Regions from separate parts of the Micromonospora sp. NBC_01638 genome, predicted to be linked through region 2. Evidence: riboswitches for the same ligand, from Rfam matches in the RefSeq annotation. Region 2 holds a riboswitch; the other holds the start of a gene.
The links. A riboswitch is a leader RNA that binds a small molecule or an ion and turns the genes downstream of it on or off. The one in region 2 is predicted to bind thiamine pyrophosphate.

Region 1: it holds a riboswitch for thiamine pyrophosphate, as region 2 does, so the genes downstream of both, thiE (thiamine phosphate synthase) here and OG811_RS03810 (ECF transporter S component) in region 2, are expected to answer to the same signal.

Annotation. Positions count from the first base shown of each region.
Region 1 covers NZ_CP109273.1:1,476,335-1,483,853, reverse strand. Annotated here, with positions in the region: gene OG811_RS06865 (ThuA domain-containing protein) at 1-4,570, opposite strand, end outside; TPP riboswitch at 4,892-5,001, shown strand; gene thiE (thiamine phosphate synthase) at 4,996-5,622, shown strand; gene thiO (glycine oxidase ThiO) at 5,616-6,827, shown strand; gene thiS (sulfur carrier protein ThiS) at 6,818-7,018, shown strand; gene OG811_RS06845 (thiazole synthase) at 7,015-7,519, shown strand, end outside.
Region 2 covers NZ_CP109273.1:838,198-845,716, reverse strand. Annotated here, with positions in the region: gene OG811_RS03815 (ABC transporter ATP-binding protein) at 1-998, opposite strand, end outside; gene OG811_RS03810 (ECF transporter S component) at 1,109-1,696, opposite strand; TPP riboswitch at 1,771-1,875, opposite strand; gene OG811_RS03805 (alpha/beta fold hydrolase) at 1,984-2,814, shown strand; gene OG811_RS03800 (sugar isomerase domain-containing protein) at 2,933-3,682, shown strand; gene OG811_RS03795 (DUF6328 family protein) at 3,809-4,312, shown strand; gene OG811_RS03790 (acyl-CoA dehydrogenase family protein) at 4,432-6,438, shown strand; gene OG811_RS03785 (hypothetical protein) at 6,523-6,690, opposite strand; gene OG811_RS03780 (hypothetical protein) at 6,700-7,308, opposite strand; gene OG811_RS03775 (Fur family transcriptional regulator) at 7,504-7,519, opposite strand, start outside.

The sequences.
Region 1 (7,519 bases), 640 kb from region 2:
TGTTGGTCAGCGTCGTCAACGCGGTCCAGGTCGTCCCGTCGGCCGAGTACGACGCGGTGAACGTGTTGCCGGTGCGGGCCAGCCGCAGATGCCACACGGCAGCGGTCAGGTTGCCTGCCTCCGGCTGCGGGTTCTGGACCACCCCGGCGATCTCGCTGCGGAACTCGATCCGCCGCGTCACCGCCTGGCCGGCCTGGTTGTCCGCGATGAAGTCGAACTTGATGTAGTTGTCGTCGTCCGCCTGCACGAGCAGACCGGCCTGCTGGTACTGCTCGTTCAGCAGGCTGCCGTCGACCTTCGTCTCCAGGGTCCAGTCGCCGGACGGCGCGGTCTGAAGGATGAAGTTCTTCGGCCCGGTGTTGTCGGTGCCGTAGATGTCACCGTTGGGCACGTCGATGCGCAGCGCGCCACCGGTGACCCGGTAACCGCTCGGGTCCTCCCGCAGGATCGCGTTCCACCGGCACTTGTCCAGCGTGGCACCGGTGAACTCGTCCGACGGGTCGACCGGGCCGGCCGGGGCGTCCGGCGTGACCACGAACGAGTCGAAGGCCGCGTTGACCACCGGCGCCTCGGTGCCGCCGTTGAGCGCGAAGACCCCGATCCGCGGGTTGGTGATGCCGGCGAGCGCGGCCGACCGGCCGACCGGGGTGAAGGTCTGACCGTCGCCCGAACTGGCCGCGGTCAGGTTCGTCCCGTCACTGGTGATCCGCAGGTACACGGTGTCACCCGCCGGTGCGGCGGCGCTGTCGGCAGCGTCGTTGCGCGGCGTGGCGGCCGTCTCCCGGATGAACTCCACGCGTCGGCTGCCGTTGTACAGCAGGTCCACCTTGGCGTAGTTGTCATCGTCGCCGTACACCATGATGCCGGCCTGCTGGTAGTTGGCCGTCACGGGCAGGGTGACCTTGGTGGTCATCTGCCAGGCACCGCTCGGAGCCGCCTGGAGCACCAGGTTGGTGGCGTCGTTGCGAGCGCCGTAAAGGTCACCCACCCCCGTGGGCAGCCGCAACGCGCCGCCACTGACCGAGTAGAGCTGGTTCTCCCGGACCACGCTGGTCCACCGGCTCCTGTCGAGGCTGGTGCCGTTGAAGTCGTCCGAACGCGCCCCGAAGCAGGACGTGTCCGGCGCGTTCACCCGTACCGGCACCGTGGCGTACGACTTGGCACCCTTGCTGTCGGTCACCGTGAGGGTGGCCGTGAAGGTACCCGGGCTGGTGTAGGTGTGGCTGGCGTCCAAGGTGGTCGCCGTGCCTCCGTCACCGAAGTCCCAGGCGTACGTCAGCGGGGTGTTCCCCTCGGCGTCGGTGGCCGTGCCGTCGAAGGCGACGGTGACCGGCGCGGTGCCGGTCGCCGGGGTGGCGGTGGCGCTGACCACCGGCGGCGCGTTCTCGGTGACGCCGCGGCCAATGAAGTCCATCCAGTTGACGTTGAACAGCGAGCCCGTCCCGCCGTTCGGGTCGCGGGCCAGGAAGTACAGCGAGCCGCTCGCGGCACCGGTGACCGGTGCGCTCACGTCCGTGTACGTCTGCCAGGCGCCGGTCGTCGGGACGGTGGCCGTGGCGACCACCGGTCCGTCAACCGCACCCGCACGGACCTCGATCCGACCGCCAGCAACGGCCGAGGCGGCCCGGAACCGGATCTCGGTGATGTTGGTCAGGTCCGCCGGGGCGACCGACCACCAGTCGCCGTCCTCAATGAACGCGATGTTCTGGCCGCCGCCGGCGCTGTCGGCGCCGGTCTCCCGCTGCACGCCGGCGTCTCCGCCGCCGGTGCTCACCGGCGCACGCCCGGTGGCGGTGAAGTACTCGGCCTGCTTCTGCTTGGGCTGCAGGACCTCGATCGCCCGGCCGGTGAGCGGGCCGGACCCGCCCGCGCCGCCCCCGTCGGTGTAGGTGGCCTCGAAGACCGCGAACACGTTCGCCTCGGCGCCGTGCCCGGAGGCGAGCGACGTCTGGACGGTGCCGGTGCAGCCGGTGTGCTGCTCCAGCGGGTGGGCGTGCTCATCGTGACCGAGCAGCACCTGCAACTGCACCCGGCCGCAGTCGATCTGCCCGTCCTCCGGGTCGGTCACCTTGACCGAGTAGCGGACCTGGTCACCCCAGTTGAAGAAGCCACCGTCCGGCGGGAACTCGATGGTCACCGTCGGTGCGGTGTTGCCCACGGTGACCGGCACGTTGGCCACCGCGGTACGGCCCTTCGGGTTGGTGACGGTGAGCTGGGCGGTGAAACTGCCCGCCGTCGCGTACGTGTGCGTCGGGTTGGCCTCGGTCGAGGTCTGCCCGTCGCCGAAGACCCAGGCATAGGTGAGCGCGCCACCGTCCGGGTCCCGGGAGCCGGCGCTGGAGAAGGTGACCGTCAACGGCGCCGGCCCCGAGGTCGGGTTGGCGGACGCTGCCGCGATCGGCGCGCGATCACCGGCCGTGTAGTCGATCCGGTAGACGCCGGAGTTGTCGTTGTTGCCGCCGAAGCCGCTGCCCCACTCGATCAGGTACATCGCGCCGTCCGGACCGAACTCGAAGTCCATCGGCCGGATCATGCTCATCCCGGTGAGCAGCTGGTTGATGTCCACCAACGACTTGCCGTCGGCGGTCACCTGCATGGTGTACATCTTGCTCTGGTTCCACTCGCCGAACAGAGCCTTGCCGTCGTAGTACGCCGGCCACTTGCGGTTGGAGTTGAGGTTGGCGTCGTACCGGTAGACCGGGCCGCCCATCGGGGCGCCACCGCCGCCGATCTCCGGGTAACGCGCGTCACCGGCGTACCCGTAGTCGACGGTCGCCGGAACGACCGGCGGGAGGTTGGTCAGGCCGGTGTTGTTGGGCGAGTTGTTCACCGGTGCCGCGCAGTCGAACTTCGCCCCACTCGGACCGGACGGGAACGTGTAGTCGTTGTACGCCTCGTTCGTCCCCGTGCAGTACGGCCAGCCGTAGTTGCCAGGAGTGACGATGTTCCACTCGACCAGGCCCCGGGGGCCCCGGGTCGGGTTGTCCGCGTTGGCGTCCGGCCCGTAGTCCGCGACGTACAGCGTGTTGGTCTTCGGGTCGGTGCCGATCCGGAACGGGTTGCGGAAGCCCATCGCGTAGATCTCGGGACGGGTCTTCTCGGTGCCCGCCGCGAAGAGGTTGCCCGCCGGAACGGTGTACGTCCCGTCGTCCTCCGGGTGGATCCGGATCACCTTGCCGCGCAGGTCGTTGGTGTTGCCGGAGGTGCGCTGCGCGTCGTAGTCCTGACGGCCCGGCCGCTCGTCGATCGGCGTGTACGCGCTCGACTCGAACGGGTTGGTGTTGTCACCGGTGGCCAGGTAGAGGTTGCCCTCGCTGTCGAAGGTCATGCTGCCGCCCGCGTGGCAGCAGGTGTTGCGTTGGGTGTCGACCCGCAGCACCTGCTTCTCGCTGGCCGGGTTGATGGTGTCGCCGGTCACCGTGAACCGGGACAGCAGGTTGCGGGTGACCCCGTCGTTCGGGGCGTAGTAGAGATACACCCACTTGTTGGTGGCGAAGTCCGGGTCGAGCCGGATGCCGATGAGACCGTCCTCGTTGCCGGTGAAGACGTCCAGGTCGACCGCGGTGACGGTGCTGCCGGTGTCCGGCTTGATGATCTGGACCCGGCCGTCGCGCTCGATGTAGAAGACCCGCCCGTCGGGGGCGATGTCCAGCTCCATCGGGTTGCTGGTGTTGCTGTCCAGCGTGACCTTCTCGAAGTTCGCGGTCTTCGAGGCGCCGCAGTCACCGGCCTCGACACCTGCTGCGGTCCGGATGCCGCCGAGCAGGTGGGAGAGGAACTCGGGCTCGGCGTACGACTCGCGGGTGTGCCCACCACCGGTGTACCAGGAACGACCGCCGTCGAAGTCCTGGCACCAGGCGGTCGGGTGGTCGGCGCCCATCGCGCCGGCGCCCGCGGTGTAGCTCTTCTCGTTCAGGCTGGCCAGCACGTGCACTTTCGGCCGCGGGTTGGTCTGGAAGTTGTACCACTCGTCGAACCGGGACCAGCGGTCCGGCAGCTCGCTCGTGGACGGGTGGGCGTGGTCCTCAACCTTGACGGTGGCCTGCTGGTTCTGCGGGTGGTTGGCGAAGTACGCGCCGACCAGGTCGCCGTACCAGGCCCAGTTGTACTCGGTGTCCGATGCGGCGTGGATGCCGACGTAACCGCCGCCGGCACGCACGTAGCGCTCGAACGCCGCCTGCTGGTCGGCGTTGAGGACGTCACCGGTGGTGGAGAGCCAGATCACCGCCTTGTACTTCGCCAGGTTGGCGTCGCTGAATGCGGCCCCGTCCTCGGAGTTGTCCACAGTGAACCCGTTGGCGACGCCGAGCTGCTGGATGGCGGCGACGCCGGTGGGGATGGAGTCGTGCCGGAAGCCGGCGGTCTTGGAGAAGACCAGGACGGAGAAGGGATCGTCCGCGGCCTTTGGTGCCTTCGGCGCCACCTGGGCGACCGGGGCCCCGGCTGGCGCTTCCCGAAGGGGGGCCTGCGCGGCTGCCTGTGCGGGCGCGCCGATCAGGGTCGTCGAGGCGAGGGCTAGGGAGATGAGTGTTGCGGTGATGGGTACGCGGGCCCGATGAGAACGGGACACGCCGCCTCCTATGTCGTAGTGACAGGGAATCGCGGGAGCCGGCTCGCCGAAGACCGTCCCAGATGGAGCCGGTGGTGACACCGTGCCAGGGTGCCCCCGCCAACATTTTGTCGAATCGCTGAACAAATTAGTTCGGCTGGCTCAATGTCCGGCAAGATGCCGGCGGGTAACGGTTCTGCAACGGCAGGCGACATTCCGAACAGGACCACATGAACCGCCCACGGGTCTCGCCCCTTTCGGCGCGGTTCGGCCCGCCGACCCCCGCCGACCCCCACCGACCCCCGCCTTGGCAGACCCGCGGATCTGTCGTACGGTGACACGCAAGTAACCCACGGGAGCCCGGTGTGCCGGGCTGAGAGGGGGGCTGACAGCCCCCGACCGTCGAACCTGATCCGGGTAATGCCGGCGCAGGGAGGAGCGTTGCCGTGCCGTCTCTGGGGCGACTGCATCTGATCACCGACACCCGACCCGGCCGGGACCCACTCACCGTGGTCCGGGCCGCCCTCACTGCGGCCCGCGCCGACCTGGTGGTGCAGGTCCGGGTCGAGGATTCCGCCACCGACCGCGAGGCGTACGACCTGGCCCAGCGGGTGCTGGCGCTCTGCGCGTCGTACGGGGCGGCCTGCCTGGTCAACGACCGCTTGCACGTGGCGCTGGCGGTGGGCGCCGCTGGCGGGCACGTCGGCGAGGACGACCTGCCGGTCGCCGCAGCCCGCCGGGTGCTCGGCCCCACCGGCGTGCTGGGAGCCACCGCCCGCGCGCCGGGAACGGCGACCGAGGCCGTCGCGGCAGGAGTCAGCTACCTGGGTGTCGGGCCGTGCCACACCACCAGCACCAAGTCCGGGCTGCCGAATCCGATCGGCCCTGCGGGAGTACGCGCCGTCACCGACGCCGTGAGCGTGCCGGTCATCGCGATCGGCGGGGTCACCGCCGCCCACGTGCCGGCCTTGCGCGCCGTCGGGGCGTACGGGGTGGCGGTCGTCGGTGCCCTCTCCGCTGCCGCCGACCCCGCTCGCACCGCCGCCGAACTGATCGAGGCCCTGACGTGCTGACCGGCCGGTCCCGGCCACCGCGATCGAGCGACCGGGTCCGGCCGGACGTCGCGGTGGTGGGGGCGGGGCCGATCGGGCTGGCGATCGCCTGGCGCTGCGCTGCCCGCGGGCTGCGCGTGGTGGTTCACGATCCGGCACCCGGCTCGGGGGCGTCGGCAGTGGCCGCGGGCATGCTGTCGCCGGTCGCCGAGGCGCATTTCGGTGAGCGGGAGCTGACCGCGCTGCTGCTGGAATCCGCCGCCCGCTGGCCGAAGTTCGCCGCCGAGCTGACCGCGGCTACCGGCGCCGACATCGGTTACCGGACCGAGGGCACCCTGATGGTCGGACTGACCGGCGACGACCTGGCCGAGGCACGCCGGTTCTGGGCGTACCAGCAGGGATTGGGCCTGCCCGTGACCCCGCTGCGCCCCAGCGAGCTGCGCGACCGCGAGCCGGCGCTCGCCCCGCGGGTGCGCGGCGGCGCGCTCGCGCCCACCGACCACCAGGTCGACCCCCGACTGCTGGTGCCGGCGCTGCGCACGGCCGCGCAGCGGGCCGGCGCGATGCTCGTGCCGCACGCGGTCCAGCGCCTGTCCGAAGTGGACGCACGGATCACCGTGGTCGCCGCTGGCGGCGGGGCCGCCGCACTCACCGGCCTGCCCGTGCGTCCGGTGAAGGGCCAGATCCTCCGGCTACGCGCGCCCGATGGCGTCGCGCCGGGCTTCCGGCACGTGATCCGCGGGTACGCCGACGGCGAGCCCGTCTACCTGGTGCCCCGCGCCGACGGCGAGGTCGTGCTCGGCGCGACGGTCGAGGAGCGGTCGGACACCACCGTCACCGTCGGCGCCGTGCAGCGCCTACTCCGCGCCGGCATCGACCTGCTGCCCGAGCTGGCCGAGTATGACCTGGTCGAGGCGGTCGCCGGGCTGCGCCCGGGCACCCCGGACAACGCGCCGATCCTCGGGCCGCTGCCCGGCCAGCCGGGCGTCCTGGCCGCCACCGGGCACCACCGCCACGGCATCGTGCTCACCCCGATCACCGCCGACCTGATCGCCGACCTGGTGCTCACCGGCGTACCCGACCCGCTGCTCGCGCCCGTGCGGGCCGACCGTTTCAGCAGTGCCGGCTCGGCCCGTCCCGGGGAAGCCGATGCCGGCTCCGTCGATTTCGGGGCGGTCGAGACGGGCGGACCTGAACGGACGACGGAGGGGGACCGGTGGAGTTGACGGTGAACGGGGCCGGACGCGGCGTCCCCGACGGTGTTTCGGTGGCGGACCTGGTCCGCGACATCGTGCCTCAGCAGCGTGGGGTGGCGGTCGCGGTCAACGGCGAGGTGGTGCCCCGAGCCGGCTGGCCGGCCCGGGTGCTGCGCGCCGGTGACCGGGTCGAGGTGCTCACCGCGGCGCAGGGCGGGTGAGCGGCGTGCCATTCGAGCTGGGTGGGGAGACGTTCACCGTACGGCTGATCCTCGGCACCGGCGGCGCCGCGAACCTGCACGTGCTGGAGCAGGCGATCCGGGCGTCCGGCACCGAGCTCGTCACCGTGGCGCTGCGCCGGGTGGGCACTGCGCCGGGCTCCACCGGAGGGCTGCTGGAACTGCTGGACCGATGCGGGGTGCGGCTGCTGCCGAACACCGCCGGCTGCCACACCGCGACCGAGGCGGTGAAGGTGGCCCGGCTGGCCCGGGACGCGTTCGACACCGACTGGGTCAAGCTGGAGGTGATCGGCGACGAGCGGACGCTGCTGCCCGACGGGGTGGAGCTGCTCCGCGCCGCCGAGGAACTGGTCGCCGAAGGTTTCACCGTGCTGCCGTACACCAGCGATGACCCGGTGCTCGCCCGCCGGCTCGCCGACGTGGGCTGTGCCGCGGTGATGCCGGCCGGCTCCCCGATCGGTTCGGGGCTCGGCATCGGCAACC
Region 2 (7,519 bases):
GCGGGGGCGCGCCAGCGGTGCGGGGGCGTGCGATGGTCGGCGTCGGCCAGCTCGGCGGACGCGGTGACCCGTCCGGTGCCCGGCCGGAGCAGCCCGCCGAGCAGCAACGCCAGGGTGGACTTGCCGGCACCGTTTGGTCCGCGTACGGCGAGCACCTCGCCGGCGCGTACCGCCAGGTTTGTGGAGCCCAGCCGGGGCGGCAGGCCGAGCCGGTCGGCGGTGAGCAGGAGCCCCCCGGGCGCGGCGGTGGCCGGCCGGGGTGCGACGGGGTGACCGGGCACCCAGACCCCCTCGGCGGCCAGAGTGGCACCGTGCGCGGCGAAGACCGCCTCGGGCGTGCCGTCCGCGCGGACCCCGCCGCCGGGTTCCAGGACGACCACCCGGTCGATCAGTGGCAGTGCCTCGGCGACCCGGTGCTCGACGAGGATCAGCGTGGTGTCGGCGTCCAGCGCGCCGACCACCGCCTGTCGGACCAGGTCGGCCCCGGTCGGATCGAGGTTGGCGGTTGGCTCGTCGAGCAGCAGCAGGCCGGGGCGCAGGGCCAGCGCGCCGGCCAGGGCGAGGCGTTGCTGCTCACCGCCAGAGAGCGCGGCGGTGTTGCGGTCCCGGGAGTACGGGAAGCCGACGCGCTGCAGCGCCTCGTCCACCCGGGGCCAGATCTCGGCGGCCGGCACTCCCCGGTTCTCCAGCCCGAACGCGACGTCGTCGCCGCAGCGCGCCATCACCAGTTGGGTCTCCGGGTCCTGGAAGACGATGCCGACCCGTTCCCGCCCCTTGCGCGGGTCGAGCCCGTCGATCTCGACGGTGCCCTCCTGCTCGCCGGAGTCATCCGGCAGCAGGCCGGCAAGCGCGTTGAGCAAGGTGCTCTTGCCGGCCCCCGAAGGCCCGAGCAGCAAAATCCGTTCCCCAGCCGCAACCCGCAGATCGACCCCCCGCACAGCCCAGGCGCGCCGCCCAGAGTGGCGCCACCCGAACCCCCGCAGTAGTACCTCGCCCATCTGACCCCCCCTCCGGGTCGCGTTCGCGTCCGTTGATCAAGAGGTTTGCGTCCGAAATCCGCCTCCCGTTGACGCAAACCTTTTGATCAACGCAGATGGGTGCCGTGGGGTTAGATCAGTGCGCGGTCGCGGCCTGCTGGGAAGCGGTCCAGGACGCCGGTGTTGGCCAGGGCCTTGGTCAGCAGCCAGCCGCCCGCGCCGGCGATCACGGTGGCGCTGCCAATGGTGAGCAGGGCGTACGGGATGCGGTAGTCGGTCAGCGCGTAGTCGACGTTCCAGATGAAGAAGTCGAACAATGCGGCACTGAGACCGGTCAGCGCGCCGGCCAGCACCGCGATCGGTGGGCGGAACGACCGGTACCGGAAGGCGGCGAACGCCAGCTCGGCGCCGATGCCCTGCACGATGCCCTGCGGGATCACTGTGCCGGCCCACTGGCTGCCCAGCAGCGCGGACAGGACCGCAGCGACCGTCTCGCAGTAGAGCGCGGCGCCCGGCTTGCGGATGACCAGACCGCCGATCACGGCCGGCATCAGCCAGACGCCGTAGAGCAGCGTCTGCGCCGGCGGGAAGAAGACGAACGCGCCCTCGGTGGCGCTCCAGACCAGGCCCCATGCCCAGAAGATGACGCCGAAGGCGACCGCGATCACCGAAGCGACCACGATGTCGATGGTCCGCCAACGGTTGGTGGTGTTGTCCATGTTTGCTCCCAGTTCAGTGCACGAACCAGGAGAAGACGCACGCCGCGCGTCCGGTGGCACCGGACGGCGGCGCGGCTGGAGGTCGACCGAACTCCCTGCGCTGGCATTACCCAGATCAGGTTCGAGGGTCTGCGGGCGTGCCCGCACTCTCAGCGCTGTGCGCTCCCCTGTCGGATGTGAAGTTGTCTCGCTGACGCTAACACCGACCAGGGCCGCTGGCCCAGCAGGGCATCCGCCTGCTCTGCGGTGAGCGACCGGCGCGCTGTTGGCTGGGTACGCTTCCGATCATGCGGGTTGACGCGCGAGGCTTCACGTTCGAGGTAACCGTCGGCGGTCCGCCGGACGGCGTACCCGTTCTGCTGCTGCACGGTTTCCCCCAGCACAGCGGCGAGTGGGACGACGTGGTGCCGGCGCTGCACGCTGGCGGGCTGCGCACGTACGCGCTGGACCAGCGTGGTTACTCTCCGGGCGCCCGGCCGACGGCGGTGGCCGACTACCGGATCCCCGAGCTGGTCGCCGATGTGGTGGCGGTGCTCGACGCGCTCGGGCTGGACGCCGTCCACCTGGTCGGCCACGACTGGGGCGCGATCGTGGCCTGGGCGGTCGCCGCCGGGCAGGCCGAGCGGCTCCGGACGCTGACTGCGGTGTCCGTGCCGCATCCGGCGGCCATGGCGCACGCCCTGGCCACCGACGGACAGCAGAAGGCCCGCTCGTCGTACATCGCGCTGTTCCGTAAGCCGGACAAGGCGGAGAAGGTGCTGCTCGCCTGGCACGCGACCGCGCTGTGCAAGCTGCTCGGTGGGGTGGGCGACGCGTCCCGGGTGGACCGCTACGCCGACCCGATGCGCGAGCCGGGGGTGCTCACCGCCGCGCTGAACTGGTACCGGGCGATGTCCCGCGCCGACCTGGCCGCGGTGGGCCCGGTCGCGGTGCCCACCACGTACGTCTGGAGTGACCGGGACGTCGCGATCGGCCGGACCGCCGCCGAGGCGTGCGCGGCGCATGTCACCGGGGACTACCGCTTCGTGCAGTTGCCCGGGGTGAGTCACTGGATCCCGGACGCGGCGCCGGGCCCGCTCGCCGAGGCGATTCTGGCCCGAGCCGGCGCGACGGCCTGAGCCGTGCGGGTCGGCGAGGGAGGGCAACGGTGACGACGGACGCCAGCGGGCCGGGCAGCCGACGCTCGATCGCCGCGCAGCTGCGCCTGCTGGCTCACAATCGGACGACGGAGGACGCATGACGGTGAGTGCCGAGGACTACCTGGCCGTGGTGACCGAGACGATCGGCCGGGTGGCCGCGAGTCAGCGGGAGGCGGTGGGGCGGGCCGCCGACCTGATCGCCGAGGCCGTGCGCGCCGACGGCGTGGTGCACGCGTTCGGCACCGGGCACTCGGAGGCCCTCGCGATGGAGATCGCCGGCCGGGCAGGCGGTCTGGTGCCGACCAACCGGATCGCGCTACGCGACCTGGTGCTGCTCGGCGGCGAACCGGCCGAGCGGCTCGGTCCGATGCTGGAGCGGGACCCGGCGGTCGCGCACCGCCTCTACGAGCTGGCCCCGGTGCGGCCCACCGACGTCTTCGTGCTCGCCTCGAACTCCGGGGTCAACGGCGCGATGGTGGAGTTCGCCGCGCTGGTCAAGGAACGCGGCCACGGGCTGGTGGCGATCACCTCCGCGCAGCACTCCGGCCGGATGACCTCCCGCCACCCGTCCGGGCGCAAGCTGAGTGACCTCGCCGACGTGGTGCTCGACAACGGCGCGCCGTACGGGGACGCGACGCTGCCGCTTCCCGATGGCGGTGCGGTCGGCGCGGTCTCCTCGATCACCGCGGCGCTGCTGGCCCAGCAGATCACCGTGGAGGTGGTGGCGCGGTTGCTGGAGGCGGGGGAGCGGCCGCCGGTCTACCTGTCGGCGAACATCCCGGACGGTGACGCGCACAACACGGCCCTCGAAGCCCGCTACGCGGGCCGGATCCGACGCGGGTCCTGACGCCGACCCCGCCCGGCAGATGGCCGGGAGGTGTCGTGAACCTGTTTCGCTCTCGGCCGGGTGGGGCATTGGCGTTGCTGCCGGCGGCCGGGACCGCCGGCAGTAGCGTCTCACCGGAGGTAGCGCGTGTCCAAGGAGACCGAGAAGCAGCGTTGGCAGCGCAACTTCGCCGACCTGTTGCAGGAGTTGCGGGTCGCACAGACCGGCGTGCAGATTCTCTTCGCCTTCCTGCTCACGCTGCCGTTCAGCAACGGGTTCACCCGGGCCAGCGAGTTCCAGCGGGATGTCTACATCGTGGCGCTGCTCGCGTCGGCCGCCGCCACCGCGCTGATCATCTCGCCGGTGGCGTTTCACCGGGCGCTGTTCCGGCAGGGGCGCAAGCCGGAGCTGGTGCGGTTCGCTCACCGGATGGCCACCGGTGGCCTCGCCTTCATGCTGATCGCGATGGTCAGCGCGGTGCTGTTGGTCACCGACTTCGTGCTGGACCGGCCGATCGCCTTCGCGCTCAGTGCGCTGGCCGGCCTCTGGTTCCTCACCTTCTGGATGATCCTGCCGTTTGCCCGGCGCAACTGGGGTGAGGACGACATCGACGATGAGGACGACAACCCGGACACGCTCACCGGCCGCTGATCGAGGCGGGCGGGCAGAAGCAGATCTGCACGCAGCGCTACCCCTGGGTAACACCCGGGGGTAGCGTGGCGTTGAGGGCGCATGCCGACGCAGCCGCACCGAGGTTCGAGGGGGCAGCCGTGACCACGACGCAGGACGGCCGACCAGCACCGGACGGCCCCGATTCCGAAACCACCCCCCACCCCGCCGGTGCCGCGGCGCCACTGCCGGCAGAGGCCGGGCAGGTCACCGAGAAGGAGGCCCGGCAGGTCGCCGAGGCCGCTCGCGAGTCCACCTGGGACCGGCCCAGTTTCGGCAAGGAACTGTTCCTCGGCCGGTTCCGGCTCGACCTGATCGACCCGTGGCCCCAACCCGACCCGGACGACGTGGCCCGCGCCGAGGAGTTCCTTGGTCGGTTCCGCGCCTTCCTCACCTCCGAGGTGGACGGCGCGGCCATCGAACGCGACGCGTCCATTCCGGACTCGGTGTTCCATGGTCTGGCCGGCCTCGGCGCGTTCGGCATGAAGATCGACCGGAAGTACGGCGGGCTCGGGCTGAGCAACCTGCACTACTGTCGGGCGCTGATGCTGGCCGGCTCGGTCAGCCCGGCCATCGGCGCGCTGCTCTCGGCGCACCAGTCGATCGGGGTGCCGCAACCGCTGAAGATGTTCGGCACCGCCGAGCAGAAGCAGCGCTTCCTGCCCCGGCTCGCCGCCGGCGAGGTGTCCGCGTTCCTGCTCACCGAGCCGGACGTCGGCTCCGACCCGGCCCGACTGGCCACCATCGCCGAGCCGACCGAGGACGGCACCGGCTACCGGCTCAACGGGGTGAAGCTCTGGGCCACCAACGGCATCGTGGCCACCCTGCTGGTGGTGATGGCCCGGGTGCCCGGCACCGAGGGCCGCCGGGGCGGCATCACCGCGTTCGTGGTGGACGGCGACAGCGCGGGCATCACCGTCGAGCGGCGCAACGAGTTCATCGGCCTGCGCGGCCTGGAAAACAGCCTCACCCGGTTCCACGACGTGTTCGTGCCCGCCGAGAACGTCATCGGTGGCGAGGGCAAAGGGCTGAAGATCGCCCTGACCACGCTGAACACCGGCCGGCTCTCCCTGCCGGCGATGTGCGTGGGCGCCGGCAAGTGGTCGTTGAACGTGGCCCGGGACTGGGCCGCCGACCGGGTCCAGTGGGGCCGGCCGGTGGGTGAGCACGAGGCGGTCGCGCAGAAGCTCTCCTTCATCGCCGCCACCACGTACGGCATGGAGACCATGCTCGACCTCTGCTGCCTGCTCGCCGACGACGACCGCAACGACATCCGGATCGAGGCGGCGCTGGTCAAGCTGTACGCCAGCGAGATGGCCTGGAAGATCGCCGACGAGCTGATCCAGATCCGGGGCGGGCGCGGCTACGAGACGGCCGACTCACTGGCCGCCCGCGGCGAACGCCCGGCCGCCGTCGAGCAGATGCTGCGTGACCTGCGGATCAACCGGATCTTCGAGGGCTCCACCGAGATCATGCACCTGCTGATCGCCCGGGAGGCGGTCGACGCCCACCTGTCGGTGGCCGGCGACATCATCGACCCGGAGGCTGGGCTCGGCCGCAAGGCCCGGGCCGGCGCCCGAGCCAGCGCCTTCTACGCGAAGTGGCTGCCCACGCTGGCCGTCGGTCGGGGGCAGAGCCCTTCGGCGTACGCCGAGTTCGGGCCGCTCGCCGCGCACCTGCGCCAGGTGGAGCGGTCGTCACGCAAGCTGGCCCGGTCGACGTTCTACGCGATGTCCCGCTGGCAGGGAAAGATGGAGCGTAAGCAGGCGTTCCTCGGCCGTGTGGTGGACATCGGCGCCGAGTTGTTCGCGATGTCCGCGGTCTGCGTCCGGGCTACCGCCGAGCGGGACAGCCGACCGGAGAACGTCGAGCTGGCCGACCTGTTCTGCCGGCAGGCGCGGGTCCGGGTGGACGCCCTGTTCACGGCACTCTGGGACAACACCGACTCGGTCGACACCGCCGCCGCGAAGCGGATCCTCGCCGGCCGCTACGCGAGCCTGGAGGAGGGCGTCGTCACGCCGTCCGACGAGCTGCCCTGGGTGGCCGGCTGGTCGCCCGGCCCGTCGACCGCCGAGGATGTCCGCCGCCGCATTCCGCCGAAGCCGTGACCCACACCGCCCGGCGCCGCTCCGGCGGGTCATCTTCGGCGGTGTCGACCGGCGTGCAGCCGGCGGTGGCCTCGACGGGGCAGGTCAGCGGGAGACCGCCCAGGCCAGCACCGCCGCCAGGATCAGGCCGTTGAGCGCGGCCAGACCCAGGTACGCCGAGGGTGGGATCTTCTTGCCCCGGCGCACGAAGCTGACCAGGACGGCGGCGTAGCCGAGCAGCAGGACGGCGATGACGATCAGGAAGTAGAACACCCAAAGACCTTAGCGGCCTCTACCGCGCAGGCCGAGTTGGCGCAGCTCCAACGCGGCCAGGGCGTCGACGGTTTCGTCGTCGCCGCGCCGCCACGCCTCGGCGACGTCCGGAGCGATCCGGGTCAGCCGACCCAGTGGCTGAGTGGCCAGCGCGCGCAGGGCGAGCAGGTCCCGGCCCGCCGGGCCGGCGGCCAGCTTCGCGGCTGAGGAGGCCCGGCGCATCCACCGGACCCGCAGCGGCAGCCAACCGAAGAGCACCAGGCCGAGCGGAAAGATCAGCACCGCGATGGTGAGGGCGAGGGCGAGCTGGTCGACCAGTTGCTGCTGGTCGCGGCCGGCGTCGGCGAGTGACCGGGCGGCGTCGGCGGCCCGCTGGAAGGGCGCGGTCAGCTCGTCGCCGACCAGCGGCACCCGGCCGACCTTGCTGCCGGCGTCGCCCAGGTTGTCGGCGAGCCCGCTGCCGGCGCCCTCCAACTTCTGCCCCGGTACGGCGAGCTTCTGCACCAGGTCGTGCAGCCACAGCGCGCCGCGGATCGCGACGTACACCCAGGCGACGACGAGCAGGTCGGTGAGCAACTGACGGGCGGCGGTCGGAAACCGATCGGCATAGATTTTCACGCCGGACAGCGTGCCACGAACCGACCGATTCGTGCAGTGGAGGTGAGCCTCCCGGGGCGTGATCGACCATCGATGCAGCACGATCGTGCTCGATCGAGGAAGTAGTGGTGTCGCCGTGCTCGGGAGGCCACCACATCCTTGATCGAGCACGATCTACGACGGTGGTCCGCGCCGATGGCGGCCGGGGCGCGGGTGTCAGCGGACGCAGGTC